One region of the Pseudarthrobacter sp. NPDC059871 genome, then DNA from elsewhere that is predicted to be linked to it. Evidence: predicted binding sites of a transcription regulator. Region 1 holds the regulator's gene; each other region holds the start of a gene.
What was found. The regulator HrcA, encoded in region 1, represses chaperone genes, less so after heat shock. The targets are predictions, from matches to a motif close to TTNGCACTCGNNNNNNNCGAGTGCNAA.
Positions count from the first base shown of each region.

Region 1 (7,287 bases):
GAATCCCGGCAAGCTCGCCACCTCGATTTCCGGCAAGGACGTCATCACCGTCGATGTCTCCGAGGACGCTTTCAACAGCAACCTCGATGCGGACATGGCAGCCCGGGCCGTCCAGCAGCTCGTCTACACGGCAACTGCTGCCGCAGCCAGTTCCGGGTTGATCGACTCCGGCCAGCAGATCCGGGTACGGATCCTGGTGGACGGCCACACCGACTACATGGCATTCGGGCAGGTTCAGCTTGGCGCCCTGATGACCAGGACGGCGGGCCTGGTTGCTCCTGTCTGGATCATCGATCCCCAGGAAGGCTCCGAGGTGGCGGACGGCAGCGTCAAGATCACCGGACGCAGCACGTCGGCGGGCGGCAAGCTTCGTTGGCAGATCCTCCGGACCGGGGACAACGGGGCCAAGGCGCCCTTCCTCACCGGCGAAACCACGGCGTCGTCCGAGCAGGGGCAAGCTGGAGTCTTCACGTTGGCCTTGACCCTGCCCGCCGGAGACTACGAACTGAGGGTGGCCCAGGCCGGGTCCGACGGCGGGCCGGACCAGTTCGAAGACAACCGGTCCTTCAAGGTCAGGTAGCGTCCCAGCGCCCCAGGATGTCGCTGGAGAGCACAACGGCGGCAGGACCGGCCGTGGACGAGCGCAGCACGTGGTGGCCCAGGAGGGCCGTGACGGCTCCGCGGTCGCAAAGTCGCGTCACCTCCCGGGGGCTGATTCCACCCTCCGGGCCCACGATGAGGAGCACTTCAAGGGTTCCGGTGCCGCTGGCACCGTCCCAGCCTTCCAGGACAGAACGGAGCGGCCGCACTGCGTCTTCGTGGAGGATGACCGCCAGGTCCGCGGCTTCCACTGCGGCAGCAAGGGCAGCGGTGTCGACGGCGGGACGCACCTCAGGGATCCAGGCCCGCCGCGCCTGCTTGGCCGCGGCGCCCACCACGGATTGCCATTTGGCGTGCGCCTTGGCCGCCCGGTCACCTTTCCACCGGACGATGGAACGTTCGGACTGCCAGGGGATGACGGCATCGATGCCCAGTTCAGTGGCGGTCTCGATGGCAAGCTCATCACGGTCACCCTTGGCGAGGGCCTGCACCAGCACCAGCCGGACACTGGGGCGGGCCTCCTCCACCAGGGAACCGCACCGCACGGTGAGGCGGGTGCCGGCGGCCTCGGACACCGTCCCGCTCATACGGGTACCGGCGCCATCGACAATGTCCACGGCTTCACCCGCCGCGAGGCGCTTAACGGCAACCGCGTGGCGTGCCTCCGGCCCTTCCAGGACAAACTCCATGCCCTCCTCCAGCCCGTCGAGGGACCCGGCGGAGGCAAAAAAGACGGGGTTGCTCACCGCTACAGGTTACCCAGCCGGTCCCGCAGCTTCGCGAACATCCCGCCACTGGCGGCGAGCTTGCCTTCGGTGATCTGTTCTCCGCGGAGCTTGGCAAGCTGCCGGAGGAGCTCCTCCTGGGCTGCGTCGAGCTTGGCCGGCGTTTCCACCTGCAGGTGCACCTTCAGGTCACCGCGGCCGTAGCCGCGCAGGTGGGTAACGCCCAGGCCGCGGAGGGTGATGATTTCACCGGACTGGGTGCCCGGCTTCACGTCGATGTCCTGGGTTCCGTCGAAGGTCTCCAGGCTGACGTCGGTGCCCAGCGCCGCGGCCGTCATGGGGATGTTCAGGGTTGCGTGCAGGTCGTCGCCGTCGCGCACATAGGTGGCGTCGTTGTTGACGCGGACCTCCACGTAGAGGTCGCCGGAGGGGCCGCCCGCGGGGCCGGCTTCGCCCTGCCCGGTCAGCTGGATGCGTGTTCCGGTTGCGACGCCGGCGGGAACCTTGATGGTCAGGGAGCGGCGGCTCCGGATGCGGCCCTGGCCGCTGCATTCATTGCAGGGATCTTTGATGACCGTGCCGAAGCCCTCGCAGGTGCCGCACGGTGCAGCGGTCATGACCTGACCGAGGATCGAACGGACAGCGCGCTGGACCTGCCCGCTGCCTCCGCAGATGTCGCATCGTTCCGGGTGCGTCCCCGGACGGCAGCAAGACCCCTCACAGGTGGGGCAGGTGACTGCCGTGTCCACCTCAAGTTTTTTGTTGACGCCAAAGACGGCGTCGCGAAGTTCGATGCGGACGCTGATGAGTGCATCCTGGCCGCGGCGGACCCGTGAGGCGGGTCCGGACGATCCGCCGGCGCCGAAGAACGTGTCGAAGATGTCCTGGAAGGCAAAGCCCTGGCCGGCGTAGCTTCCGCCGCCAAATCCGTTGTCAGTGCCATTTTCGTTGCCGGTGGTGTCGTAGACCCGGCGCTTCTGCGGGTCGGAGAGGACTTCATAGGCGTGGGTCACCGCCTTGAAGCGGTCCTGCGCATCTTCACCCGGGTTGACGTCGGGGTGGAGTGTCCGGGCCAGCTTGCGGTAGGCCTTTTTGATTTCTTCTCCGGTGGCTTCCGGTGAGACTCCAAGGACGTCATAGTGGCTGCTCAAAGTTCGTATCTCTTCCTTGTTGTACTGCCTGCGGTGGGGCTGCCGTACGGGCCCGGCGGCTGTGTTGCCGGGGCGCGCCGGTCAGGGACCCAGGATGCGGGAAAGGTAACGGGCAACTGCCCTGACGGCCGCCATGGTGTTGGGATAGTCCATCCGGGTGGGACCCAGGATGCCGATCTTGGCCACGCTGTCCGGACCGTAGCCGGTGGCCACGACGGACGCCTCAGCCAGGCCGTCATAAGGGTTTTCGCGGCCGATGCTGACGGCCACGCCACGGTGGTCCTGCGCCATGTCGCTCAGCAGCCGCAGCATCACCACCTGCTCTTCCAAAGCTTCCAGCACGGGGCCGATGCTCAATGGAAAGTCGACATTGGACCGGGCCAGGTTGGCCGTGCCGGCCATGACCATGCGGTCCTCGCGGCTGCTGTGCGCAAGGATCTCCAGGGCATGCGCCAGCGACTGCGCCGCCTGCCGCTCCCCCGGGCTGACAGAGGAGACGACGGCGGGAAGTGCTTGCGCCAGCCGGGCCAGCGGTGTTCCTGCCAGGGTTCCCAGGAAACGGGTACGCAGCGCTGACAGCGCTTCGTCCGCGAGGTCCTGCCCGACGTCGATGACGCGCTGCTCCACGTTGCCGCTGTTCGCGATCAGGACCACCAGGACCTTGCGCGGGGCAAGCAGGACGAACTCGATGTGCCGGATCAGTGCCCGGCTAAGGTGGGGATACTGGACCACCGCCACCTGGTTGGTCAGCTGGGACAGCAGCCGCACCGTCCGGTCGAGGACGTCGTCGAGGTCGTCTGATCCCTCCAGGAGGGACTGGATGGCGCGCCGCTCGGCTTGCGAGAGCGGCTTCACGGCCGAAATCTGGTCCACGAACAGCCGGTAGCCCTTGTCCGTGGGTATCCGGCCGGCACTGGTATGCGGCGCCGTGATGAGGCCCTCGTCCTCAAGCGCCGCCATGTCGTTCCGGATAGTGGCGCTGGAAACCCCCAGGTGATGCCGTTCCACCAGGGCCTTGGAGCCTACCGGTTCGCGGGAGTGGACGTAGTCCTCCACGATGGCCCGCAGTACTTCAAGCTTGCGCGGCTCACTCACACTCCACCTCCATCCAGTCGGGGTGGATAAGCCACCCGTTCCTTCCTGCCAGTCTGCACGCACTCGAACATGCACTCGAACTGTTAGCACTCGACATGCCTAAGTGCTAACAGTCTATTATGCCTTGGCCCGTTGTTAGCATTGGTACCGCTCCGGGCGAAATTCCGGGACAGGACCTACGGCGAGGCGGAGTGACCATTGGATTACCAGAACTGGGGCCCGCGGGACATGTCCGCTCCCGCGCGTACGCAACTGCCTGAAGTGCCCGTGGAACGGGGCATGGTGCTCGAAGACGTACAGTCCGGATGGGTGGGGGCCGTCACCAGGGTGGAAAAGTCCGGTGGCATGCATGTGGTGGCCCTTGAGGACCGGCGCGGAAAGTCGCGGACCTTCCGGCTGGGATTCGGGTTCCTCCTTGAGGGCCGTGCCATCAGGCTGATGCCACCGGCACCCCGGCCCGCAGCGGGCGGTCCGTCAGCAGGGCGCACCGCCTCAGGCTCGGTACGTGTCTCAGGCCAGCGCGCGCAGGTGGCCAAGGCGAGCCGCATCTGGGTGGAAGGAAAGCACGACGCCGAACTCGTCGAGAAGGTCTGGGGAGACGACCTCCGGGTGGAGGGCATCGTCGTCGAACCCCTGCATGGCATCGACGACCTCGCCGGTGCGGTGAAGGAATTCGGGCCAGGCCCGGGCCGCCGGCTGGGCGTGCTGGTGGACCATCTGGTCCCGGACTCCAAGGAATCCCGTATTGCTGACGCAGTCATGGCCGGCCCCGGCGCTGCAGGCAACGTCCTGATTGTCGGCCACCCCTACGTAGACGTGTGGCAGGCCATCCGGCCCTCCGTGCTGGGCATTCCGCAGTGGCCGTCCGTACCGCGGGGCCAGGACTGGAAAACCGGGATCCTCAAGGCGTTCGGCTGGCCGCACTCCACTAAGGAGGACATCGGGCTCGGATGGCAGAAACTGCTCGGCGCGGTCCACACCTACGCAGACCTGGAAGCGTCGCTGCTGGGCCGGGTCGAGGAAGTCATCGACTTCCTCACAGCACCCTGACGGACACCGGACCGGCAAACACCAGTATTCTTGATACTGCGGTGCCCCGCGATCCGCAGCGGGCCCCGAAGCATCAACTGCATCCCCAGCATCAATTGCACTTTTCGAAGGAACAGACTGTGGCAGAAAACGCACGCGAGCACAGGGACGGCCAAAGCAGCACCGGCCGTTCCGAATACCACGGCGTCCCCGCGAATGCGCTGCCGCTCACGGCCAGCGAAGACCGGCAATGGGCCACCCTGGCACACTTCGGCGGGATCCTGGGATGCGTCCCCGCCCTGCTGATCTTCCTCATCTTCCGCGACCGCGGGCCCTTCACGGCCCAGGAGTCCAAGGAGGCCCTGAACTTCAGCCTGCCGCCCACCATCGCGGCGGTAGTGGCGAACATCCTGGTGTTCATTCCCGTAGTCGGAAACATTTTTGCCGTGATCGCCACGTTGATCTGGATTGCGCTGACGTGCTTTTCTGTGGCGGCAGGCATCCACGTCAACCGCGGCCAACCGCACCGCTACCAGTTCAACCTGCGCTGGATCAAGTAGTCCCCATCCGCGCTAGTCGGGCAGGATCCGGCGGACCACCGCATCGGCCAGGAGCCGGCCCTTCAACGTCAGGACCAGCTTCCCCCGGAATGCTGCGCCCGGCTCCACCAGCCCTTCGGCAATCAGCCCGGCGATCTGGTGCCGTCCTACGGTGTCCAGGCTTGCCACTTCCAGCCCGGACTGGAGGCGGGCCTCAAGCATGACCCGTTCAACATTCCGGGTCTCTGCGTCCAGGGTTTCACGTCCGGCGGCCGGTGAGTTTCCCTGCGCCAGCCGGCCGGCGTACGCGGTTGGGTGTTTGACGTTCCACCAGCGCACACCGCCCACGTGCGAGTGCGCGCCCGGCCCGATCCCCCACCAGTCATCGCCGCGCCAGTAGGCAAGGTTGTGCCGGCAAGCCTGTTCGGGCGTGCGCGCCCAGTTGCTGACCTCGTACCACTCCAGGCCTGCAGAGGTGATCAGGCGGTCGGCGAGCTCGTATTTGTCGGCGTGATCGTCGTCGTCAATGCCCGGGACCTCGCCGCGCCGGATCTGCGCCGCCAACTTTGTGCCGTCCTCAACGATCAGCGCGTAGGCGCTGATGTGGTCCGGCTCGTACGACAACGCGGTTTCCAGGGAGTACTGCCAATCGGCCAACGACTCCCCCGGCGTCCCATAGATCAGGTCGAGGCTCACTGCCAGGCCGGCGTCACGGGCCCACTGCACTACTTGGGGAACCCTGCTCGGGGTGTGAGTGCGGTCCAGGACCTTCAGGACGTGCGGAACGGCGGACTGCATCCCGAACGAGACCCGCGTGAAGCCGGCGTCCCTCAGCACAGCCAGGGACTCCGGTGTCACGGAATCGGGGTTCGCCTCAGTGGTCACCTCGGCGCCTTCCTCGATCCCCCATTGGCCGATGGCCGTCCGGAGAATCACAGCAAGGTCCTCGGCGGGCAGCAGCGTGGGTGTGCCGCCGCCGAAGAAGACAGTGCTGAGCTTCCGGCCCGGTACACCGGACGCCTTGAGTACCGTGGCAGCAAACGCCACCTCTGATGCTGCCGTACCGGCATAGGCATCCTGGGAGGCGCCGCCGCCAAGCTCGGTGGCAGTGTAAGTGTTGAAGTCGCAGTACCCGCAGCGCACAGCGCAGAAGGGAATGTGGACATACAGCCCGAACGCGCGATCTTCCGCGCCGGCGGCCGCCTGCGGAGGCAGGATGCCGTCCGACGGCGCCGGGTCACCAAGGGGAAGTACGCTGGGCATCAGCGGGTACCCCGCTGCGCGGTGGTCACTTCTTCTTGGCCTTGTCCTTCGATTCGTCGGTGGTGAGGGCGGCGATGAACGCTTCCTGCGGCACCTCCACGGTGCCCACCATCTTCATGCGCTTCTTGCCTTCTTTTTGCTTCTCCAGCAGTTTGCGCTTACGTGAGATGTCACCGCCGTAGCACTTCGCCAGGACGTCCTTTCGGATGGCCCGGATGCTTTCGCGCGCGATGATCCTCGAACCGATGGCCGCCTGGATGGGCACCTCGAACTGCTGCCGCGGGATCAGTTCGCGGAGCTTCCCGGTCATCATCACGCCGTAGGCATACGCCTTTTCCCGGTGCGTGATGGCACTGAAGGCATCCACCTGCTCGCCCTGGAGCATGATGTCCACCTTCACGAGGTCGGCAACCTGCTCGCCGTCGGCTTTCCAGTCCAGGGAACCGTAGCCACGGGTCTTGGACTTGAGGATGTCGAAGAAATCGAACACGATTTCCGCCAGCGGCAGGCGGTAACGGATTTCCACCCGGTCCTCGGAAAGGTAGTCCATGCCGCCCATGACGCCGCGGCGTGACTGGCACAGTTCCATGATGGCGCCGACGAACTCGTTGGGAGCCAGGATGGTGGCGGAGACCATGGGTTCGCGGACCTCGGCGATCTTGCCGGTGGGGTACTCGCTGGGGTTGGTCACGCGGACCACCTTTTTGTCCTCCAGGGTCACCTCGTACTCCACGTTCGGAGCGGTGGAAATGAGGTCGAGGTTGTATTCGCGCTCCAGGCGTTCGCGGGTGATCTCGAGGTGGAGGAGGCCCAGGAAGCCCACGCGGAAGCCGAAGCCCAGCGCTGCAGAGGTTTCGGGTTCGTACACCAGCGCAGCGTCGTTCA
Region 1 covers NZ_JBHWJV010000007.1:104,497-111,783, forward strand. Annotated here, with positions in the region: gene ACFV4R_RS11195 (GerMN domain-containing protein) at 1-580, shown strand, start outside; gene ACFV4R_RS11200 (16S rRNA (uracil(1498)-N(3))-methyltransferase) at 573-1,346, opposite strand; gene dnaJ (molecular chaperone DnaJ) at 1,349-2,476, opposite strand; gene hrcA (heat-inducible transcriptional repressor HrcA) at 2,558-3,571, opposite strand; gene ACFV4R_RS11215 (DUF3097 domain-containing protein) at 3,770-4,621, shown strand; gene ACFV4R_RS11220 (DUF4870 domain-containing protein) at 4,741-5,160, shown strand; gene hemW (radical SAM family heme chaperone HemW) at 5,173-6,402, opposite strand; gene lepA (translation elongation factor 4) at 6,428-7,287, opposite strand, start outside.

Region 2 (7,287 bases), on a different contig from region 1:
CTTGGCAGCCTCCACGTAAACGGGCTTGGGGACCTCAACGGGCTCCCAGGGCGTACTGGAGGGAACGTCCGACGCCGGTGCTGCCGCGCTGGTATCGCCCGCGGCCACGGCTACGGCAATGGCTGCTTCACGCAGCTCGACGGCGGTCAGCGGCTTGGCCTGGGGCTTGTGCGCCTCGGCGTCGAAAAGCGGGCTTTCCGGCCGGGCGGGCACCGGTGCGGTTTCCGGCATAGGCGGTATCCGGTCAACGGGGGCAGAAGTCCTGGACGGGGCGCTCATGGCGGAGCGGAACGCTGCATTGACTTTCGCCTTGCGGCTCCGGACAGCGAGGGTGCGCAGAAGAACGACGCAGGCCGCCGTGAGCGCCACGCAGGACAGCGGCAGGACGGCGGAACCCAGGCCGAAGGGCAGCAGCACGCCGGAGACGAACGCCGTGATGAGCGAGAGGAACCCCACGAGTGCGATGGATGTGCGCCCGTAGTGGATGCGCAGCCGCCCGTTGGCTGCGCCGGGGGGGCCGGCAGCGGCCGCGGGCCTGGCAGCGGGTGCGGCGCTCTTCCTCGTATCCATCGTTTTCTCCTGCTTGGCGGCGACGTTCAGAACCATGCCTTGCGGCCGTTCCGGTTTCTCCTCTGCGGGTGTGTCCGCCATGAAATCGCCGGCGGGCTGGAACTGGTGCCTGCGGTTCCGGAGGACGTAGGGGGCAACCCACACAATCCAGAGCACGACAGCAACCACAAGGATCACAGAGCTGCTAAGGGGGAAGTCCACACTCAAAACCGTATGAGTATCACCACTGCCACAGTGGCATTGGCTGCGGTGTGTCGCAGGGCGGTTGCCAAATGAGTGGAATTAAGACGGCCGGGACGACAACCAACGCGGCAACAGGCCGTCCGGGACTTCCTCGGAGGTCAGCGCAAAGGACCGGTGGTCAGCCCACGCACCATTGATGTGGAGATACCGGGGCCGGTACCCTTCGTCGCGGAAGCCCAGCTTCTCCACCACCCTCAGGCTGGGTCCGTTTTCGGGCCGGATGTTGATTTCCATCCGGTGCAGCCCAAGAGTCTGGAAGCAGTGGTCTGTCACCAAGGCCACCGCAGTGGGTGCAATCCCCCGGCCCGCCCGGGCCTGGTCCACCCAGTAACCCAGCGTCGCCATCATTGCCGAGCCCCAGAGGATGGATGACACCGTCAGCTGGCCCACTATGTGTGGGGTCCGGCTGCCCGCCACCCGCTCCGTGATGAGGAAAGGCAATGCCGTGGACTGGGCCGCCTGGGAGTTCAGCGAACGTACCATCTGCCGGTAATCCGGCAGCCCTCCCCGCGGATCGGGGTTGGACGCTTCCCACGGCGCGAGCCACTGGCTGTTCCGTGACCGCACGTCGGTCCATTCTTTCCGGTCGCGGTAGCGGATGGGCCGCAGGACCAGGTCACCGCACTCAAGCGTGGCCGGCCAGATGGGACCGAAGCGCACGGTGCTACTTGGAAAGTTGGGCGGCGAAGCCCGGCAACCACTCCCGCAGGCCTGGGCCCAGGTCGTCACTGTCAACGGCCAGCTGCACGCAGGCTTTCAGGTAGCTCAGTTTGTCACCGGTGTCGTAGCGGCGGCCGCGGAACACCACACCGTAGACGCCATAGCCTTCACCCTCGCCGGTGGCAAGTTCCTGCAGGGCGTCGGTCAGCTGGATCTCGCCGCCACGGCCGGGGCCGGTTTCCTCCAGCACGTCGAAGACGGCGGGGTGCAGCACGTAGCGGCCGATGACTGCCAGGTTGGACGGTGCCTCGTCCGCTGCGGGCTTCTCAACGAGCCTGTTGATCCGGACGTAGCCTTCGCCGTCGATCTCCTCTATATCCGCGCAACCGTAGGCGCTGATCTGGGACGGATCCACCTCGATCAGCGCAACCACCGAACCGCCGGTCTTGGCCTGCACATCGATCATGGTTCCCAGGAGCTCGTCCCGCGCATCAATAAGGTCATCACCGAGAAGCACGGCAAAAGGCTCGTTGCCCACATGCTGGCGGGCCCGCAGCACGGCGTGGCCGAGCCCGTTGGGGTCGCCCTGGCGGACGTAGTGGATGTCGCCGAGGTTGCTGGCGGCCTGGATGGATTCCAGCTTCTTGGTGTCACCCTTGTCCGAGAGGGTGGACTCGAGCGACGGGACACGGTCAAAGTGGTCCTCGAGCGCCCGCTTGTTGCGTCCCGTAATCATCAGGACATCGTTGAGCCCGACGCCAACGGCTTCCTCCACGACGTACTGGATGGCAGGCTTGTCCACCACCGGAAGCATTTCCTTGGGCATAGCCTTGGTGGCGGGAAGGAACCGGGTACCCAGCCCCGCAGCGGGGATGACGGCTTTGCGAACTCTCGGGTTACTGGTAGTCACCGGACTAATCTAGCGTCAGCGGCAAGCATTAAGTAATCAGCGGTCCGGCCCCGGCGCCGTCCTGCACATGAACCCGCCGCCCGCGGCGATGGAGGGAAAACCATGACTGAACATCAGACCGGTGCCAAGGACGGCATCCGGACTGCCCACCGTGCCCGCCGCGCGGAACTCTCCCCGGCGGCCCTGGAGGACGCCGGCAACGCCCTGGCGGAACATGGCACAGCCTGGGCCGACTCCCTCGCGGACGGCGCGGCCGCAACTTTCTGCGTCTACCTGGGCGTCGGCGTCGAACCCCCTACCCTGCCGCTGATCCAGGCCCTTCATGCCCGCGGACACCGCGTCCTCCTGCCGGTGTGCGAACCCGCGCGGGAACTGAGTTGGGTGTTCTGGTCTCCCGGCATCCCGTTTGCGCGCAGCCGCTACGCGCCCGTCATGGAACCTGACGGGCCGCGACAGGGGCCGGATGCGGCCGGCGGGGCGTCCGGGCTGTTCATTCCGGCCACTGCCGTTGATCTTTCCGGCAACCGGATCGGCCAGGGCGGAGGCTATTACGACAAGTTCCTGGGCCATTTGGACACTGCCGGGAAGCATATTCCGCTTGCCGCTGTTATCTATGACGAAGAACTCCTGCCTGCCGGGCGGATCCCCGCCGAGGAGTTCGATCGTCCCGTTCCGGCCGTCCTGACTCCGGGCGGACTGCGGGTCCTGGCAGGCGCTCCCTGAACCCGGACGCCGGTGGACGGGGATGATAGAATTAGCACTCAGGCCCTGCGACTGCTAACGGACCACCAGTGGAACGGGTGGCAGCACGGGACCTCTCGTTTGCCCCAGAGGAGGAGCACCAGTGCCAACATATGCTTACGCCTGCAAGGATTGCGGCCATGCTTTTGACATCGTCCAGTCATTTTCGGACAGTTCGCTGACGTCCTGCCCTGAATGCGAAGGCACGCTGCGCAAGAAGTTCAACAGCGTGGGCGTTGTCTTCAAGGGATCGGGCTTCTACCGCACCGACTCCCGCGACTCCAAGGGCAGCACCGTCTCCGCAGCACCCGCGGCCCCGGCAGCCCCTGCTCCGGCCCCCGCACCGGCGGCTGCCGCCAGCTGACACTGGTCCACACCGGCCCTCAACACACTCGGGCTGACCGCGGCCCCGGACCTGAAGACAGCGCCATGTTGTCCACATAGGACCGGGGCCGCTGTCGTCTGGCATGCCTGCCCGCCTAGCGTGGAGGGATGCCTGCACATCCCCTCCGTGCCCACCGCAGACCGTCCGTCTTCCAGGCCAAAAAAGGAGCTGCCGCGTCCCGGCGCGGCAGCCCGCTGACCCGTGTGGCGGGGTTGCTCAACCGCAACCGGCGCCTCGCTGTTGCCCTGCTGCTCTGCGCAGCGGCGTCCATGACGGTCCACCAGCTCACCCCTGCACCGGCCGACACTGCCACAGCCCTGTCCGCAGCGAGGGACCTGCCCGCCGGAACGGCTGTCACGGCCTCGGACCTTGTTCAGGTGCGGGTACCGCCCGGCATGCTTTCCGAGGGCGTGCTGAGTGAGCAGGCTGAGGCGGCAGGCAAACAGTTGGCAACGCCGCTGCGGAAAGGGCAGCTGGTCACCGATGTCCAGCTCCTGGGTCCCGGGCTTCTCACCGGCACTCCCCCGGGATCGGCTGCCGTTCCGTTGCGGATGGCCGATGCCTCGTCCATTCAGTTGGTTTCACCCGGGCAACTGGTGAACGTCGTCCTCACATCCGGAAACGGGTTCGACCAGCAGGGACCCTCGGAGGTCCTGGCCGCCGGAGTCCCCGTCCTTTGGACCGCAGCCAAGGGTGGCCAGGGCGGACAGTGGCTGGGTACCGCCGAAACCGACGGACTCATCGTGGTGGCAGCCACAGCTGAACAGTCAGCGCGGCTGGCCGGGGCGTCCACGCAGGGCAAGTTGTTCTTCGTCCTGGTGGGACCGCCGTCGTGACCGGCCTTGCCGTGCCCTGCAGGGCTGCCGTCACGTCCGTAGGGCTGTGGGCCGTCAGCCCCAGTGCGGGGGCTTCTGCTCTTTCAACCACGCGTCATGGTCGTCGTCGCGATCGCCCCAGGCCCGGGGATCATCTTCCGCGGCAGTTTTGGGCAGTACGCCCTCCACCTGTCCGTGAGCTGCCCGTGAGCCGGCGTCTTCCGTGTCCGCGGGATCGGCGGAATCTGCGGCGCTTTCGGTTTCGGCCGCGTCCGCGGTGCTGTCAACATCCTCGGGGTTCGCGGCATCCTGTGGCGCTGAAGCATCCTTCGGGGTCATGATGCCCGCCTCCTCACTGTCTGGTCCTGCAGCGGCGTCGTCGGCGCCGTCTGAAACTGAATCGTCCTGGGATGCAGGGCGCTCCTCGCCCCGCGTGGCGTCACGCCGGAAACCCGACCCGTTCGTGCCCGCGTACGGGACCGAAGCAGGCTGCGCTGCGTCGATTCCATTCAGCGCCTGATGGACGTCGTCGTCAAGGAAACCGGCGGACTCTGCCGAGCGGCCCGGAAGAACCACCCGCTCCAGCCCCAGGTACCCTGCAATCCGGTCCGCGCAGGCCGAAGGATCGGTGAACACCTCAATGGTCCACAGCGGCATGTACCGCCACCCCAGCCGCTCCAGCATCTGCGGGCGCAGCCGGCTGCGCTCACGGACGCTCATGGTGCGGTACTGCTCGGTGCCGTCGGACTCGATCGCCACCGGCCAGGGAAGGTCTGCCTCGTCCTGGCCCATGGTGCCCAGCGGGTCTGCGGCCGCCACCACGTCGATGACGCCGTCGTACTGGTGCCACACGCGGGCGCCGCGTGCACGAAGCCTGTCGCCGAGGTCGGCAACAAGCGGGTCGGCGCCGAGCGCCTGCTCGCTGGCAGCCGCCCGGGACGCCGGAGTGCCGAGGTCCGTATTCCCCGAAATCTCCCGGTCAAGGAGCGCGTACAGGTCCAGGGCACCGTACGACAGCCTGGTGTGGTCCAGGTCCTCCGGACGGAAGCACGTCAGGACGTGGATGGAACGGCGGGCGCGGGTCATAGCCAGCGCGAACTTCTCCCTGCCGCCCTCGGCGGACAGCGGGCCGAAGTTGTGAAGGGCACGCCCATGGGGTGTGCGCCCGTAGCCGGGCGAGAAAATGACATGGTCACGCACCAGGCCCTGCGCCCGCTCCAGGTCTACAACCCGGAAGGACTCAGGCCCCGCACCGAAGAAGCTGGCCAGCCCGGGGTAGTTGGGCAACTGGAGCCGGATGGACTCGCCGATCCTCGCGGCATGCCGCAGGCTAGCTGTGACAACCGCCAGGGACGTCCTGGGCCGCAGCCGAGCGTGCTCGAACACCAGCTCCACCACGCGGTTGACCTCGGCCACCACGGACTCCACGCCCTCGTGGTCGGCGCTGGGCAGGCCGGTGCCGTCCGGCAAGTACTCCACGAGCAAAGACCGGTCCAGCCCCGTGGCCGACTGGCCCTCGGGAAGGCGGCGGAGGCCGCCGTCGTAGAAGTTCCTGCTCAGCTGCAGCACCAGGTCCTCGTCCACACCTCGGTAGACATTGGTGAGCTGCCACACCGGCAGCACCGCGGAGAGAGCTTTGAAGGCGCTCTCGACCCGCTGATGCGCGGACTCGCCGGGCGCGAGCCGCTCCACCCCCACGGTGAAACTGCGGGGACTGGCGATCCGGGCATCGCCGAAGGCAATGACCTGCCGCGCACGGGCGATGGAAGGCAGGACCGCCTGCAGGCTGGTGGCTTCGGCGTCGAGGATCACCACGGCGTCGAAGTGCTGTTCCGCGGGCAGCAGCCCGCTCATCAGGTAAGGGCTCACCGACCAGACGGGCACCAGCGTGCCGATCAGGTCCGGTGCCTGGGCGGTCAGCGCGGGAAGTGATACCCGGCCGTCCTTGAGCAGGCTGCGCAGGAGGCCGGCCTGCCGGGGCTGGTCCCCGATGGCTGCCCGCCAACGCTCGGCCAGGTCCCAGCGCAGGCGTGCTGCCCCGCTGGCGATGTGGGCGTTGTCCGCGAGCCGGTACTCGGCTTCGAGCTGGCGCAGGGCATCGCCGTCAGACATTGCGAGGTAGTCGTCGCCGCTGATCATGGCCTCGAGGGCTGACTGCCACCAGGCCAGTTCAAGTTCGGCAGCCACCGATCCGGCGGGAACTTCACGTTCGGCGAGGTCGGCCAGGAGCTCGCCCAGGCCGTGCTCGCGCATGTTCTCCACCAGCAGCGTCCGCTCGGGGAGTGTCTTGAGCGTGTCAGTGTCCGCCACCAGCCGTTCCAGCCGCTCCAGGAGGTCTTCGTAGCGGATGGTGGACAGCGCCCCGCCCCCGGCTGTGTGCTTCAGGCATTCACCAAGGCTCGCAAGCTCCTGGTCCAGCTCGAGGTACAGGGCGTTCATTTCCGCCAGTCCGGACGGGACGGCAGGGTGCCGCTGGGTGGTGGCGTAGCCGGCCCAGCGGGCACGCTGTTCCTGGACCAGGACCAGGGACGTGTGCAGGTCTGCGATGTGGACGCCTGGCCGGACGTACTCCTTGGCCACCCGGCGGAGCCGCGACCGCTGCATGGAGGTCATCTCGATCCCGCGTTCCCGCCGCCACGCCGAGGGTGCGGTGGATGAAATGAGGTCGGTGACCGGCCGGTCGAAGATATCCGGCGTGAACTTGTCCAGGCTTCCACGCACGGCAACCAGCAGCTCCAGCTGCTCGCCCCACTCGGCGAACGATTCACCAAGGCGGATCTCCGCGTGCTCGGCCACGGCATTCATCCGCTCCCGGAGCACGGGAAGGCTCTTTGCAATGGCCCGGACCAGGTCCTGGGCTTCTTCCGTTTCCTTTCGCGTCAGGAGCCGGGCGCCATGCCACGGGCTGGTGGTGGACGCCTTGCTGAAGCTGCCCAGCTCTGCTGCGCGCTGGAGCCGGCCAG
Region 2 covers NZ_JBHWJV010000001.1:67,951-75,237, reverse strand. Annotated here, with positions in the region: gene ACFV4R_RS00310 (hypothetical protein) at 1-747, opposite strand, end outside; gene ACFV4R_RS00305 (GNAT family N-acetyltransferase) at 853-1,473, opposite strand; gene galU (UTP--glucose-1-phosphate uridylyltransferase GalU) at 1,478-2,383, opposite strand; gene ACFV4R_RS00295 (5-formyltetrahydrofolate cyclo-ligase) at 2,486-3,106, shown strand; gene ACFV4R_RS00290 (FmdB family zinc ribbon protein) at 3,228-3,488, shown strand; gene ACFV4R_RS00285 (Flp pilus assembly protein CpaB) at 3,617-4,345, shown strand; gene ACFV4R_RS00280 (AAA family ATPase) at 4,400-7,287, opposite strand, start outside.
Region 2: a site for HrcA is predicted at 3,138-3,164, ahead of ACFV4R_RS00290 (FmdB family zinc ribbon protein). Genes of this name have one in related genera too.

Region 3 (7,287 bases), on a different contig from region 1:
GGCCATCAGCCAGCCCGTGTTCGAAGGCATAACGCGTGGCTGCTGTCCGCGACGTCAGGCCAAGCTTGAGGAAGATGTTGCTGACGTGGCGTGCCACCGTCTTTTCACTGAGGAAGAGCCCGACGGCGATGGCACGGTTTCCCTGTCCGGACGCCACCAGCCGCAGGACCTGTTCCTCGCGCGGGGTGAGCGGGCCGGCACCTTTGCCGCGGCCACGCTGCATCAGTGAGGCCGCCCACGCCGCGGCGGGCGCTGCGCCGAGACTTGTCAGGGCCTCGTGGGCGGCAGTGAGCTCCATGTCCGCCGACGTTTCGTCGCCAAGCCCAAGGCAGGCCTGCCCGATGAGCACCCTGCACCGGGCGGCCTCGTAGGGCACGCCAAGGTCGAACCAGAGGCGCCAGGCCCGCCGCAGCGCTGCGCAGGCCCCGGCCGGATCTCCCTCTGCCAGCCGGACGGCCCCGTCAGCCTGGGCGGCAACGGCGCGCACCATGGGCGTGGCGGAGCCTGCGGCGAAGCGGCCCAGTTCATCGGCTCCCTGCCGTGCCGCCGCCACATCCGGAACTGCCAGTTCAATCTCCACCAGTGCCGGCAACAAGTGCCGGCGGATGACGGCGTCCGCGGTTCCGGCTGCCCTGCGGATCATCGACTGCGCCTGCTGGATGCCTCCGCGCTGGAGTACCAGCAGGGCCAGGCCGGGTTGTGGCTCGTATCCGCTGCTGGCTGCGGCGCTGAAGGAGAGGCCGGCGGCGTCCAGCTGGCCGCGAAGCCGCTGCACCTCGCCCCGCTGGTAGTGGGCTCCGAACTGCACCTCGGGGTCGTTCTCCGCAGTGCGGGCATCCGCCGCGGTGGCAGCGGCCAGCGCCTCGTCCCAGGCACCGTGCCACCGGAACAGTTCTGCCCGGTGGGCCTGGCACTGGCCGCTGAACGCCGCCATGTCCGGCTGACCGGCACACCAGCGGTCAAGTGCTGCCGTCCATTCCAGTGCCCGGCCGAGGTCGAAAGCCAGCTGGCAGGATGCAATGACGGCGCAGTAGGCAATCCCCGACGGTATGGCCGAAACTTCACCGGCAGTCACCGCAACCATGACCTCGTCAAAGATTTGCAGGCCCTCCTTCACCCTGCCCTGCCCCACCGCTGCCTGGCCCGTACCGAGCAGGGCGAGCGCCATGAGGTCCCGGTCCTGGAAGGCCTGGCCGATGCCGGCGGCCCGGGCGAGCAGCTCAAGCGCTCCCCCGTGGTCACCCTGGTGCAGGCGTGCCAGGGACGTCGGGATCAGCAGGAACCCCTCGACGGCGTCGGGCCGCGGGATCTCCGCCACCAGCCGCTGCCCCCGCGCCAGCCACCCGCCCGCGCGTTCTCCGTCGCCAAAGTGCATGAGGTGGATCGCCATCCAACCCGCACAGCGGGCGGCCCCGGCAAGGTCCCCTACCACCAGGTATTCCTCGTGGGCCCGGGTCAGCGACGCAAACCCGGCAGCGGCACTGCCGGTCAGGATTTCGGCGGTGGCAAGGCGTTCCAGGTCGGCCGCGGGAAGTCCACCCGATTGGTCTGCTTCCCGCAGGGTCTGGAAGGCATCGGTCCAGCGCTGCTCGCGGAAGGCGGCACGGCCGCGGTCCAGGCCGCCGTCCAAACCACCGTCCAGTCCTGTTTCAGCCGACACCTGGCCTCCTTCCGGATACCCGCCGAGCCGGCCCGCCGCCGTCGTGCGCTGGCCGCGGCGGTGCCTAAGCGTCACCGTACGCCGGGCACCCGCGCCAGACAAGCAGCAGGCCGGCGGACGGGTCAGGGGCGCAGCAGTGCCCCAAGGGTTTGGATGGTGTCCGCCTCAGCGGCGGTCTTGTCCTCGCGGTAGCCCTTGACCCGTGCGAAGCGCAGGGCGATGCGGCCGGGGTACCGCGGGGATTGCTGCACGCCGTCGATGGCAATCTCGACGACGGTGACCGGTTCCACCCACACGGTGCCAGCAGTGCGCCGCACCTCGATCTCCTGGAACCGTTCGGTCTGCCACTGCAACAGGGCATCGGTGAGGCCCTTGAAGGTTTTGCCCACCATCACGTACCCGCCGGGATCGCCGAACTCGCCGTCAGGGTCAAGGGCACCAAGGTGCAGGTTGGACAGCATCCCGGTGCGCCGCCCCGAGCCCCACTCGCACGCGAGCACCACGAGGTCGTAGGTGAGCACGGGCTTGACCTTGATCCAGTTGGACCCGCGCCGCCCGGCGGCGTACAGGGACCCCACAGATTTCAGCATGACGCCCTCATGCCCTGCGGAAAGCGCGTCCCGCGAGATCCGCCCGGCAACCTCCGGGTCCGCGGTGATCTCCCCCGGGATCCGGTGGGCGGGGGCAATGGATTCGAGCACCTTAATCCGTTCGGACAGGGGTTCATCGAGCAGGTCCCGGCCATCAATGTGCAGCACGTCAAAGAACCAGGGATGCAGCACCGTGGTGCGTGCGGCATCGGCGCCGAACCGTGACATCGTCTCCTGGAACGGCCGCGGGGCGCCGTCTTCTCCCAGGGCGAGGGTCTCGCCGTCGAGGATCACATCGTGCACAGGGAACCCGCGCACCACCTCCACCACTTCGGGAAGCCGGTGGGTCACCTCGGCCAGGGTGCGCGTAAAAATGCGGACCTCATCGCCGGACCGGTGCACCTGGATGCGGGCGCCGTCGAGCTTGTATTCCACGGACGCTTCGCCCGTGGTGTCCAGCGCAGCCGTGACGCTCGCGCCTGTCCCTGCGAGCATGGGCTGCACGGGCCGGCCCACCTTCAGGCCCACCGCATCCAACTCCGTTGCTGTGCCGGTCAGCGCGAGCCGGGCCGTCGAGCCGAGGTCGCCGGAGAGCATCGCGGCCCTGCGGACTGACTCGACGGAGCGCTCAGCGGCGCGGGCCACTGCATCGGTCAGGACACCTTCCAGCGCTCCCGTTCGCAGTTCGCCCAGGAGCACGCCGCCGATGAACGCCTGTTCCCGTTCGGTTGCCTCCGCGGTGAGCTCGCGGAGCGTGGCCGCGCGTTCGGCTGCCGAGCCCGCCCCGACGAGGGCCTGGAGCCGGTCCAGGGCGGCATCGAGGTTGGCGAGCGTGAGGCCGGGTTCCGCGGCAGGCTCCCCCATGGCCGCCGACATGCCGCGCCACCCGACGCCCACCCGCCCCTGGCGGGGCTTGGCGGTGAGGAGGCCGACGGCGGCAGGAATGTCCGCGGGGTCGAGGCGCTTCAGCAGCTGGGCCAGGGCGTCCACCTTTGCCAGCCTGGAGCGGGTGGACGCAACGGCGTCAGTGGTCCTCACAAGCTCGTCCAGCAGCATGGCAACAGTCTGCCACGCCGCCGGACCCTCGACAGGTGAGGGGGCCGGTTCCAGAATGGACGGATGGGCATCATCGTTGCGAACCTGTTCATCACCCTTGACGGCGTGTACCAGGCGCCCGGTGGCCGGGAGGAGGACCCCGCTGACGGCTTCGCCTTCGGCGGCTGGCAGGCGCCGGTCTCCGATGATGAGGCCGGGGCGGACATCGCCGCGGCCATCGACCGCATGGATGCACTGCTCCTCGGCCGGAAAACCTACGACATCTTTGCCTCGTATTGGCCGCACCAGTCAGATGCGATTGCCGGCGTGCTCAACCGGGTGCCGAAGTTCGTGGTGTCGGGGTCCCTCAGCGATCCCGGATGGGAAGGCACCACGGTGCTCCCGGACGCTGCGGCGGCGGGACAGCTCCGCGGGCAGTATGACGAGGTGCAGATGTTCGGCAGCGGCCACCTCATCCGGTCATTGTTGGCCGCCGACGTGCTGGACCGTCTCCACCTGTGGCTGTACCCGGTGGCACTCGGGCAGGGAAAGCGGTTGTTCGACGCCGGGACCGTCCCTTCCACGTTCCGCCTCGCCGAGCCGGTCCGTTCCTTTCCCAAGGGGGCGGTGTCGCTGGTCTATGAGCGTGCCGGCGACGTTGAAACCCGGGAGATGGCCTCCTGACAACACACAAAAAACCGGCCCGGCGGATGCCGGACCGGTTCTCTGTTTTTCGGCTATAGCCGCGGGACAACAGCCTTAGTGGCTGTGGCCTGCGTGCTCGTCCTCGTCAGCAGGCTTCTCCGCTACCAGGGTCTCGGTGGTGAGAACCAGGGCAGCGATGGAGGCAGCATTGCGGAGGGCAGCGCGGGTGACCTTGACGGGGTCGATGACACCGGCAGCGATCAGGTCCTCGTACTCGCCGGACTTGGCGTTGAAGCCGTGGTTGGCGTGGAGCTCGCTCACCTTGGCGACGATGACGTAGCCATCGAAGCCGGCGTTCTGGGCGATCCAGCGCAGCGGCTGGGTCAGGGCGCGCCGGACGATGCCGACTGCCGCGGCAGCGTCACCTTCGAGTGCCTTGACTGCAGGGTCCTCGTCCAGTGCCTTGAGGGCGTGGATGAGTGCGGAACCGCCGCCTGAGACGATGCCTTCCTCGAGCGCCGCACGGGTGGAGGACACGGCGTCCTCAATGCGGTGCTTCTTTTCCTTCAGCTCAACTTCGGTGGCCGCGCCAACCTTGATGACGCCGATGCCGCCGGCCAGCTTGGCCAGGCGCTCCTGGAGCTTTTCCTTGTCCCAGTCGGAATCGGTGCGGGTCAGCTCAGCGCGGAGCTGGGCAACGCGGGCGGAGACGTCCTCTGCCGAACCGGCGCCGTCAACGATGGTGGTGTTGTCCTTGGTGACGGTGATACGGCGGGCAGTGCCGAGCACCTCGAGGCCAACGGTGTCCAGGCTCAGGCCCAGCTCGGGGGAAACAACCTGCGCACCGGTGAGGGTGGCGATGTCCTGCAGCATGGCCTTGCGGCGGTCGCCAAAGCCGGGAGCCTTGACTGCCACAACGTTGAGGGTGCCGCGGATGCGGTTGACGATCAGCGTGGACAGGGCCTCGCCGTCGATGTCCTCGGCGATGATGAACAGGGGCTTGGAGCTCTGCAGCGCCTTCTCCAGCAGCGGCAGGAATTCCTGCACGGAGGAGATCTTGCCCTGGTTGATCAGGATGAGGGCGTCCTCGAGGACTGCTTCCTGGCGCTCTGCGTCGGTGACGAAGTACGGGGACAGGTAGCCCTTGTCGAACTGCATGCCTTCGGTGAGGACCAGCTCAGTCTGCGTGGTGGAGGATTCCTCGATGGTGATCACACCATCCTTGCCCACCTTGCCGAATGCCTCGGCGAGCAGTTCGCCCACCTCGTCGCTCTGGGCGGAGATGGATGCCACGTTGGCAACCTGGGTGCCTTCGACCGGACGGGCGTTCTCGAGCAGGCGGGCCGCTACGGCCTCAACCGAAACTTCGATGCCGCGCTTGATCTGTCCGGGAGCGGCGCCGGCGGCCACGTTGCGGAGGCCTTCCTTAACCAGTGCCTGGGCCAGGACCGTTGCGGTGGTGGTGCCGTCACCGGCAACATCGTTGGTCTTGGTGGCAACTTCCTTGGCGAGCTGTGCGCCAAGGTTTTCGTAGGGGTCGTCCAGCTCGACTTCGCGGGCGATGGTGACGCCGTCGTTCGTGATGGTGGGCGCGCCCCACTTCTTGTCCAGGACGACGTTGCGGCCGCGGGGGCCGAGCGTCACCTTGACAGTGTTGGCGAGCTTGTCGATGCCGGCTTCGAGGGACCGGCGGGCAGCGTCGTTAAACGCAAGCTGCTTTGCCATGGTTGTGTCCTTTCAAGACAGAAACCCCGCGCAGCTGACCAGCATCAAGGCATGACCAGCGGCGCGGGGATCCGGAAGATTTACTTTACGACGATCGCCAGGACGTCGCGGGCGGACAGCACGAGGTACTCGGTGCCACCGGTCTTGACTTCGGTTCCGCCGTACTTGGAGTAGATGACTACGTCGCCGACAGCTACGTCGACCGGGACGCGGTTGCCGTCTTCGAAGCGGCCGGGGCCAACTGCGACAACTTCGCCTTCCTGCGGCTTCTCCTGCGCGGAGTCCGGGATTACCAGGCCGGAAGCCGTGGTCTGCTCGGCTTCGAGCGGGCGGACAACAATACGATCCTCAAGAGGCTTAATAGAGACCGACACTCGGACCTCTCCTTTTCGTCAGCAAATTCGTGGACTTGAAAGCCGTTTGCCGTGGCTGGCAACCGTCGTCGCGGTGCCGGCAGCAGCCAGGCTGGCAGCTCTTCATGTGTTAGCACCCTCCTAGGGAGAGTGCTAATGAAGACTCTAGGCGGGGGTTAGCACTCGGTCAAGGCGAGTGCCAGCCATTTCGTCATGGGAGAACACTTCGCCTGTAGATTGAACCGGTGCGAGCTGCCTTCTTCCTGATCCTTGCCACCCTCTTCTGGGCCGGCAATTTCGTGGTGGGCCAGGCCGCCGTCCAGTCCATGGCCCCGCTGCAGCTGACGTTCTGGCGCTGGACACTGGCCGCCCTGCCGCTGCTGTTCCTCGCGCACGTGGTGGACCGCCCCAACTGGGGGGCAGCCCTCCGTCACTGGCCCGCGCTCCTGCTGCTCAGCGCATTGGGCATGACCGCCTACACCCTGCTGCTTTACAGCGCCCTCCAGCACACCTCGGCCCTGAACGCATCCCTCGTGACGGCCGCGAACCCGGTGCTGATCATGGTGCTTGCCGCGGTGCTGCTGAAGGACAGGCCGCGGCCCTTGGGCTGGATCGGCCTGGCCCTTGGTTTGGCGGGCGTCCTGCTTGTCCTCACCGGCGGCCAGTTGCAGCGGCTCCTGACCTTCTCATTGGGAGCCGGCGAACTGCTGATCCTGGCGGCCATCACCGTCTGGGCGCTCTACACGGTCCTTGCCCGCCGCGTGGCGGTCCCCGCCGTCACCTCCACGGCCCTGCAGGCGGCCATAGCGGCCGTTGCCCTCGCTCCCGTCGCCGCCGTAACCGGTGCAGGATTCCCGTCCACCCAGTCCGGGGCGTGGTCCCTGGCATTCATCGCCGTCTTCCCCTCATTGGGCTCCTACCTGCTGTGGAACCTGGCCCTGAAGCGCACCAGCGCGGCCCATGCCGGAAACTACCTCAACCTCATCGCGGTGTTCACTGCAATCATCACCGTATTGCTGGGCCAGCCCATCACGGCCGCCCAGGTTGCAGGCGGCGTCCTGGTGATTTCGGGGGTCCTGCTGACGGGTGCGGGCCAGCGCCCTCAGCGGCCGAGGTCGTCGAAGTCGACGTCCTCGCCGCCGTCGGAGGCGCTGCCCCGGTTACGGGCCCGGTAAAGGACCACGGAGGACGCGAGGACCACCAGCAGCGACGCCACCAGGAGGGCGATTCCTCCCGCCCGCGCACCGGAATACAGGCCCCGGATGTCCTGCGCTTCCTG
Region 3 covers NZ_JBHWJV010000001.1:40,312-47,598, reverse strand. Annotated here, with positions in the region: gene ACFV4R_RS00200 (LuxR C-terminal-related transcriptional regulator) at 1-1,660, opposite strand, end outside; gene ACFV4R_RS00195 (ATP-dependent DNA ligase) at 1,783-3,306, opposite strand; gene ACFV4R_RS00190 (dihydrofolate reductase family protein) at 3,370-3,969, shown strand; gene groL (chaperonin GroEL) at 4,045-5,655, opposite strand; gene groES (co-chaperone GroES) at 5,736-6,029, opposite strand; gene ACFV4R_RS00175 (DMT family transporter) at 6,254-7,183, shown strand; gene ACFV4R_RS00170 (hypothetical protein) at 7,111-7,287, opposite strand, start outside.
Region 3: a site for HrcA is predicted at 6,185-6,211, ahead of groES (co-chaperone GroES). Genes of this name have one in related genera too.

Region 4 (7,287 bases), on a different contig from region 1:
CCACTGGACCCGCACTCCGGCCGGGGCGGAAACGGGCTGGATGTCGGCCTCGGTATCCACTTCAACGAACGCCAGCCCCGTGGCGTCCGCAGGGAGGGCTTCCAGGCTCGCTGCAATGGCCGGCAATGCGGCCTCGTCACCGGCGAACAGGTACCAGTCCGCGTCCGGATTGGGGTTGTACGCGCCCCCGGGGCCGGTGAACGTCAGGGGGTCGCCGGGTTCCGCAGCAGCCGCCCACGGACCGGCCAGCCCCTCATCCCCGTGGACCACGAAGTCGATGGAAAGCTCGCGTGCCCCAGGATCGACCCGGCGGATGGTGTAGGTGCGGGTGGTGGGCCACTGCTCCCGCGGCATGGTTTCGCGGATGGTGGCCAGGTCAAAGGAGCCCGGGTATTCCACGCCGGGCTGCGGGAAGATGATCTTAATGTACCGGTCAGCAAAGCCGTTGTTCACGAAATCCGCGAAGCCGTCACCACCGGCCACAATCCGCACCATATGGGGGGACAGCGACTCCCTCCTGAGCACCGTGAGGGTGACCTGGGGGCGGCTCTTTTTCGGGGCGCCGGCAGCGGCGGGAACAGTGCTCATAAGGCAAGCCTAAGCGAGGGCAAAGGGGGGAGTTCCCAGGTTACGGCCCCGGCCCCCTGCTCCTGCAGCAGACGGTTCACCCCGCTGAAAGGCCGGGAACCGAAGAAACCCCTCGATGCCGACAGCGGGCTGGGATGCGCGCTGGACACCGCCGGCCGGCCTCCCAGCAGCGGGCGCACCGATTCGGCGTCCTTTCCCCACAGCACCGCAACCAGCGGCCGGGGCGACCCGTCTGCAGAGGTGCGGGCCGCGAGGGCGGTGACGGCCGCCGTCGTAACCTTCTCCCAGCCTTTGCCCCGATGCGACCCGGCCGCCCCGGCGCGGACACTCATGACCCGGTTCAGCAGCAGCACGCCCTGGCCGGCCCAGGCGGAGAGGTCGCCATGGATCCGCGGCGGCAGGCCAAGATCGGATTCCAGTTCCCGGTAGATGTTGGCCAGGCTGCGGGGGATGGGCCGCACCTGCCCGTCCACGGCGAAGGAGAGGCCGACGGCGTGTCCCGGCGTGGGGTAGGGGTCCTGCCCGACGATCAGTACTTTGACGTCCGCCAAGGGTTGGCGGAAGGCGCGCAGGACGTTCGACGGCGCCGGGAGGACGTGGTGCCCGGCCGCTTCCTCAGTGCCCAGGAAAGCGAGTACCTGCCGGAGTTCGGCTTCCACGCCGGAGAGGGCGGCCGCCCAGTCCGGGGCAACAAGCTGGCCCAGCGGCTGCCGCGCAAGATCAGCGAAGCCGCCGCCGGGAAGGGGCTCAGGGTCCAGTTCGAACAACGCATCTGATTCAGCCACCGTCCCATTCTTGCAGGGCGCCAAAAGTGCGGAACGGGACCGGTGGCCGGAGCGGGACGCCAAATGACAAGGCTGTTATTCGTCCGTAACATGGGGGTGAGACATTTTCCGTAACCAGCGAAGGAGTGCGCCGTGGCTGAACCGGCCCGGGAACAACTGACCGGTTACCTGCCGGAGGACGGCGGGGGAGACGGCGAGGCCAACTCACTGTTGGCGGACTTCACCCTCAAGGATTCGCCGTTGACCGAGCGTGAGCAGCAGATCCTTGCCCTGGAGCGGCAGTGGTGGAAGTACGCCGGAGCCAAGGAACAGGCCGTCAGGGAACTCTTCGACCTCTCCGCAACGCACTACTACCAGGTGCTGAACGCCCTGATCGACAGGGAAGATGCGCTGGCCCACGATCCCATGCTGGTTAAGCGATTGCGTAGACTACGTACGTCGCGCCACCGTGCACGCACCGCGCGGCGCCTGGGATCCGACGCCTAGGACGCCCCGCCTTTACAGCAGCCACCAGCAAGGATCCATCCCACCATGACCAAATACGCCCGCGATGAATTCGACAAGGTCCCGGAGACGGCGTCGCGACAAGGTGTCCACCGGACGGCCACCGCACCGTCCCGCGTGCGGCTGTGGCCCATCCTTGCTGTTGGCCTCGCTGCCTTGGCCATCGGCCTGGTGTCCTTCATGATCCTTCCCAAGCTGGGCCTTGGCGGTACCGAAAGCCAGGCCTCGGCGGTGGTATCCGAGGCGCCGCTGGCCGACACAGGAGCCACGCCTTCCGCCGCTGCGGACAAGGCATCCGAACCGTCGGCAACGGCCCAGCCCTCCACGGATTCCAGCGCCGAGAGCACCACTGAGCCGGAACCCGAGCCCAGCGCTACAGCGTCTGCCGGGCCGGAACTGGACAAGACCCAGCCGGTAGCCGTTTACAACGCCGCCGGAACATCCGGACTCGCCAGCCGGGTGGGCGGAACAGTGAAGGCGGCAGGCTGGACGCTGGGGCAGGTGGGGAACTGGGCCGGCGCCCCGCAGCAGGGCAGCACGGTGTACTACTCCGGAGCGGACCAGGCCGCCAATGCGCGCGAGCTGGCCAACCTGCTGGGCGTGCCCACCGTAGTGGCAAGCACCGAGTTCCAGGTGCCGTTGGTGGTGGTCCTGGGGCCGGGCTACCGCTAATCCCGGACAAGGTGCCGGCGGTCACGCCTGAATAACGTTTAGCGCCACCGCTGCCGGCCCGCCTGCAGGACGGGGCAGCCTTTGGCTAGAGTGAAATCCAGGCCTCTGCCCGGTCCCTGCAACGCACGTCACCGCCGCGGCACCACAGCAGGGGTCCTCCGGTCTCAACGGAAAGAGTGGGTCACCATGGCACTGGGAACCGTCAAATGGTTCAACGCCGAAAAGGGCTACGGCTTCATCACCGTGGACGGCTCCGGGGACGATATCTTCGTACACTGGTCGGCAATCCAGGGTGAAGGCTACCGGGCGCTCGATGAGGGCCAGCGGGTGGAACTTGAAGTCGGGGAGGGCGAGAAAGGCCCGCAGGCCGAAAGCGTCCGGCCCGCCGAGTGATGCATCCTGCCCGCCCAGCGGCCCGCCGTCGACCGGTGTTCGCCGCATCCCTTGCTGCCGTTCTGGCCCTCAGTGCCTGCTCCGGAGTCACCGGCAATGCCCGCGTGGACACCGTTGAAGCATCCGGCGACGGAGTCCTCCGCGTGGGGCTGATCCTGGACAACGCCGGGGACAGCAGCTTCCTCAATACCTCCCAGCTCGCTGCGGCCCAGCTCGCCGTCCGGGAAATCAATGCCGCCGGCGGCCATAAGGGCAGGCCCGTGGAACTCCTTCCCGTCCAGGCCGGCGGGGACACTGCCGCGCAGGCCCACGCGCTGGTCTCCGACAAAGCGGACGTGGTGATCGGTCCCACCGATTCAAGCCACGCCACCGAGGCCATCGATGTCCTCTCCCGGGCGCGGACCCCGCTGATATCGCCCGCCAACACTGCCGCAGGCCTCAGCAGCGTGGAGTCGGGCGGCTACTACTTCCGGACCACGGCCGCGGACGTTGCGCAGGGACCCGTCCTGGCCATGCTCGCCAAAGACGGGGGCGCCAAAACCATCGCCATCCTCCACCAGGAGGGTACCTACGGCAAGGAAGTTGCTGCCGCAGTCGCCGACGCCGCCTCAGGTGCCGGGCTGCAGGTCCTGGACAACGCCGGGTTCGCCGCCGGCGAGGCCGGGGACGCCGCCCGGAAAGCCGGGGCCGCGAAGCCCGATGCCGTCGTCGTGGTTGCCCGTGAAGGGTCGCAGGGGGCACTGGCGGAGCTCAACAATGCGGGCGTCTCCGGGGCCAGCCTGCTGCTGAGCGATGGAGCGTTCGCGCGCTACGGATCGAAACTCGGTACCAAGGCGCTGGACGGCACCAGGGCCGTGGTGTCCGGTCAGCTTCCCAGCGCCGCCTTCCAGGCCCGCCTGTTGGGCGTGGACGAGGGGCTGAAGGATGTCTCGTATGCCGCGGAAACGTTCGATGCGGTGACCCTTGCCGCCCTGGCGGCGGCGCGTGCGCAGGACGACGCCGGCCCCTCCATTGCTGCCAACCTCGTGGCCGTCTCCGGCGGGACCGCCGCGGAATCCCAAGCCACGGCCGCGACTCCCTGCACCACCTACAAGGACTGCTTGCCCGCCCTCGCCTCAGGGGGCGGCATCAATTACGACGGCGAGTCAGGTCCCATCTCGTTCGACACCAACGGGGACATCACCTCCGCCACCTTTACTGTGTTCACCTATGGCAGCGACAACATTCCGACGGCCACCGGACACGAAACCGCTGGCCGCACCGGCGGCTGATCGCCCTCGGCGAATACGGGCCCTAAACGCGTACCCGGGGGTCTCTTTCGCTTGCACTCTCACCGGGGGAGTGCTAATTATTGAGTTAGCACTCTGACGCATCGACTGCTAAAGGCAACGCCGGTTCAGCCGGCGGCGCCCGGCACCGGCCGAGGAGCGAAGAAACACCTTACTGGAGTGAGGTTCCCACGCGGAGGCATACAGAGGCCGCCGTCCAGGAAACCGTCCGTCGCGGGCACTGCAGCTGAGGTTCATTCTTAACGACTGTCCCGAAAGGACTATTGCCGTTATGGCCAAGATCATTGCATTTGATGAAGAGGCACGCCGCGGCCTTGAGCGGGGCCTGAACATCCTCGCCGACGCCGTTAAGGTCACCCTCGGCCCGCGTGGACGCAATGTCGTCCTCGAAAAGAAGTGGGGCGCCCCCACGATCACCAACGATGGTGTTTCCATCGCCAAGGAGATCGAGCTGGACGATCCTTACGAGAAGATCGGCGCCGAGCTGGTCAAGGAAGTTGCCAAGAAGACTGACGATGTCGCAGGCGACGGCACCACCACGGCTACCGTGCTGGCCCAGGCCCTCGTCAAGGAAGGCCTGCGCAACGTTGCCGCCGGCGCCGACCCGCTGTCCCTCAAGCGCGGCATCGAAAAGGCCGTTGACGCCGTAACCGCCGAACTGCTGAACTCCGCCAAGGAAATCGAAACCAAGGAAGAGATCGCCGCCACGGCCTCCATCTCTGCCGGTGACGATGAAATTGGCGCCCTCATTGCCGAAGCCCTGGACAAGGTCGGCAAGGAAGGCGTCATCACCGTCGAGGAATCCAACACCTTCGGCCTGGAGCTGGAACTCACCGAAGGCATGCGCTTCGACAAGGGCTACATCTCCGCCTACTTCGTCACCGACGCAGAGCGCCAGGAAACGGTCCTCGAGGATCCGTACATCCTGATCGTCAACTCCAAGATCTCCAACGTCAAGGAACTGGTTGCTGTCCTGGAAAAGGTCATGCAGTCCAACAAGCCGCTGCTGATCATCGCTGAGGACATCGAGGGCGAGGCCCTGGCCACGCTGATCGTCAACAAGATCCGCGGCACCTTCAAGTCCGTAGCCGTCAAGGCTCCCGGCTTCGGCGACCGCCGCAAGGCCCAGCTCGCAGACATCGCCGTCCTCACCGGCGGCCAGGTCATCTCCGAGGAAGTCGGCCTGAAGCTGGAAACTGCCGGCCTGGAACTCCTGGGCAAGGCACGCAAGGTTGTCGTCACCAAGGACGAGACCACCATCGTCGAGGGTGCAGGCGACGCCGACCAGATCGCCGGCCGCGTTTCCCAGATCCGCGCCGAGATCGAGAACTCCGACTCCGACTACGACCGCGAGAAGCTGCAGGAGCGCCTGGCCAAGCTGGCCGGCGGCGTTGCAGTCATCAAGGCCGGTGCCGCCACGGAGGTTGAGCTCAAGGAGCGCAAGCACCGCATCGAAGACGCCGTGCGCAACGCCAAGGCAGCCGTTGAAGAGGGTATCGTCGCCGGTGGCGGCGTGGCCCTCATCCAGGCCGGTGCCAAGGCATTCGCCAACCTGCAGCTCTCCGGCGACGAAGCAACCGGCGCCAACATCGTCCGCGTTGCCATCGACGCCCCGCTGAAGCAGATCGCCTTCAACGCCGGCCTCGAGCCCGGCGTTGTGGTTGACAAGGTCCGCGGCCTGCCCGCTGGCCACGGCCTGAACGCAGCAACCGGCGAGTACGTCGACCTGCTGGCCGCCGGCGTCAACGATCCGGTCAAGGTGACCCGCTCTGCCCTGCAGAACGCGGCATCCATTGCCGGCCTGTTCCTCACCACCGAGGCAGTTGTTGCCGACAAGCCCGAGAAGAACGCTGCCCCCGTTGGCGGCGGCGACGAGATGGGCGGCATGGGCGGCTTCTAAGCCTTCCGGCCGGGACCTGTCCCGCTGATACACGAATGCGGCCCCCTCTTAGGAGGGGGCCGCATTTTTCCGTTTCCTGCGCTGCCGGGATTACTTCTTCGCGCTGGCGAGCATTCCTTCGACTTCCTTCTTGAAGGCGTCGGCGGCTGCCTGCGGAGTCAGCCGGTCATACAGCACTTCGTCGGTGTAGCGCTTGATCACGTTCTGCACGCTGCCCGCACCCACCGGCGGAACAGGGGGTGCGTCCTTGATATCCGGAGCGATGTCCTTGAGGAAGGACACCACGGTGGTGTCCGCCGGCTTAAGGCTGGGCGTGATGCTCTCCACGATCGCAGCGTTGGTGGGCACGCCGCGGTCCGTCATCAGGATGGCCCCCGCTTCCGGGCTGTTGGTGAGGTAGTCGATGAAGGCGGCCGCTTCCTTGGGATGCTTGGAGCGGGACGAAGCGGACCAGAACATGGTGGGCTTGTAGTACATGCCGTTCTTGGCTGACGCGCCGTCCTGGCTGGGTGCACGCAGCATCTTGATGGGGCTGGCCGTGGTGGACTCGAGGGAGCCGAGCTGGTTGGTCCACCACCAGGCCATGCCCACGCGGTTGGTGCCGAAGAGGCTTTCTTCGAGGCCCGCACCGGAGTCTTCCGTTGCTACCGTGGCCGGCGGGCTGGCCTTTGAATCCCGCTGCTCTTTGAGCCGCTCCCAGAACGATGCCGCGGTAGCGGTGTCGAAGTCCAGCTTCCCGTCCTGCGAGTACAGGTTCTGGCCGTGCTGGCGCAGCCAGATGATGAGGTCCGCCTCATTGCTGCCATAGGCGGCGCCGTACGTCTTCCCGTCGCCCGAGGCGCTGATCTTGGCTGCAATGTCCAGGAACTCGTCCCAGGTCCACTTCGTATCATCCGGGACCGGAACGTTGGCAGCCTCGAAGACCTTGGTGTTTGCCATGATGACGTAGGCGTTCTGTCCGGTGCTCAGGCCGTACTGGGCGCCGTCATACTGTCCGGAAGCGAGGGCCTCCTTGTCCGGCTTCGAGGTATCGACTCCCTCCTGCTTCGACAGGTCAAGGAGTGCGCCCCGCCCGCCGTACTCCGCGATGTACTTCTGGTCCATCTGGATAACATCCGGGGCATCGTTGGCAGCGGTTTTGGTGGCCAGTTTGTCC
Region 4 covers NZ_JBHWJV010000009.1:38,305-45,591, forward strand. Annotated here, with positions in the region: gene ACFV4R_RS13030 (siderophore-interacting protein) at 1-588, opposite strand, end outside; gene ACFV4R_RS13035 (uracil-DNA glycosylase) at 585-1,373, opposite strand; gene ACFV4R_RS13040 (DUF3263 domain-containing protein) at 1,506-1,859, shown strand; gene ACFV4R_RS13045 (LytR C-terminal domain-containing protein) at 1,905-2,549, shown strand; gene ACFV4R_RS13050 (cold-shock protein) at 2,736-2,942, shown strand; gene ACFV4R_RS13055 (ABC transporter substrate-binding protein) at 2,942-4,213, shown strand; gene groL (chaperonin GroEL) at 4,503-6,131, shown strand; gene ACFV4R_RS13065 (ABC transporter substrate-binding protein) at 6,222-7,287, opposite strand, start outside.
Region 4: a site for HrcA is predicted at 4,299-4,325, ahead of groL (chaperonin GroEL). Genes of this name have one in related genera too.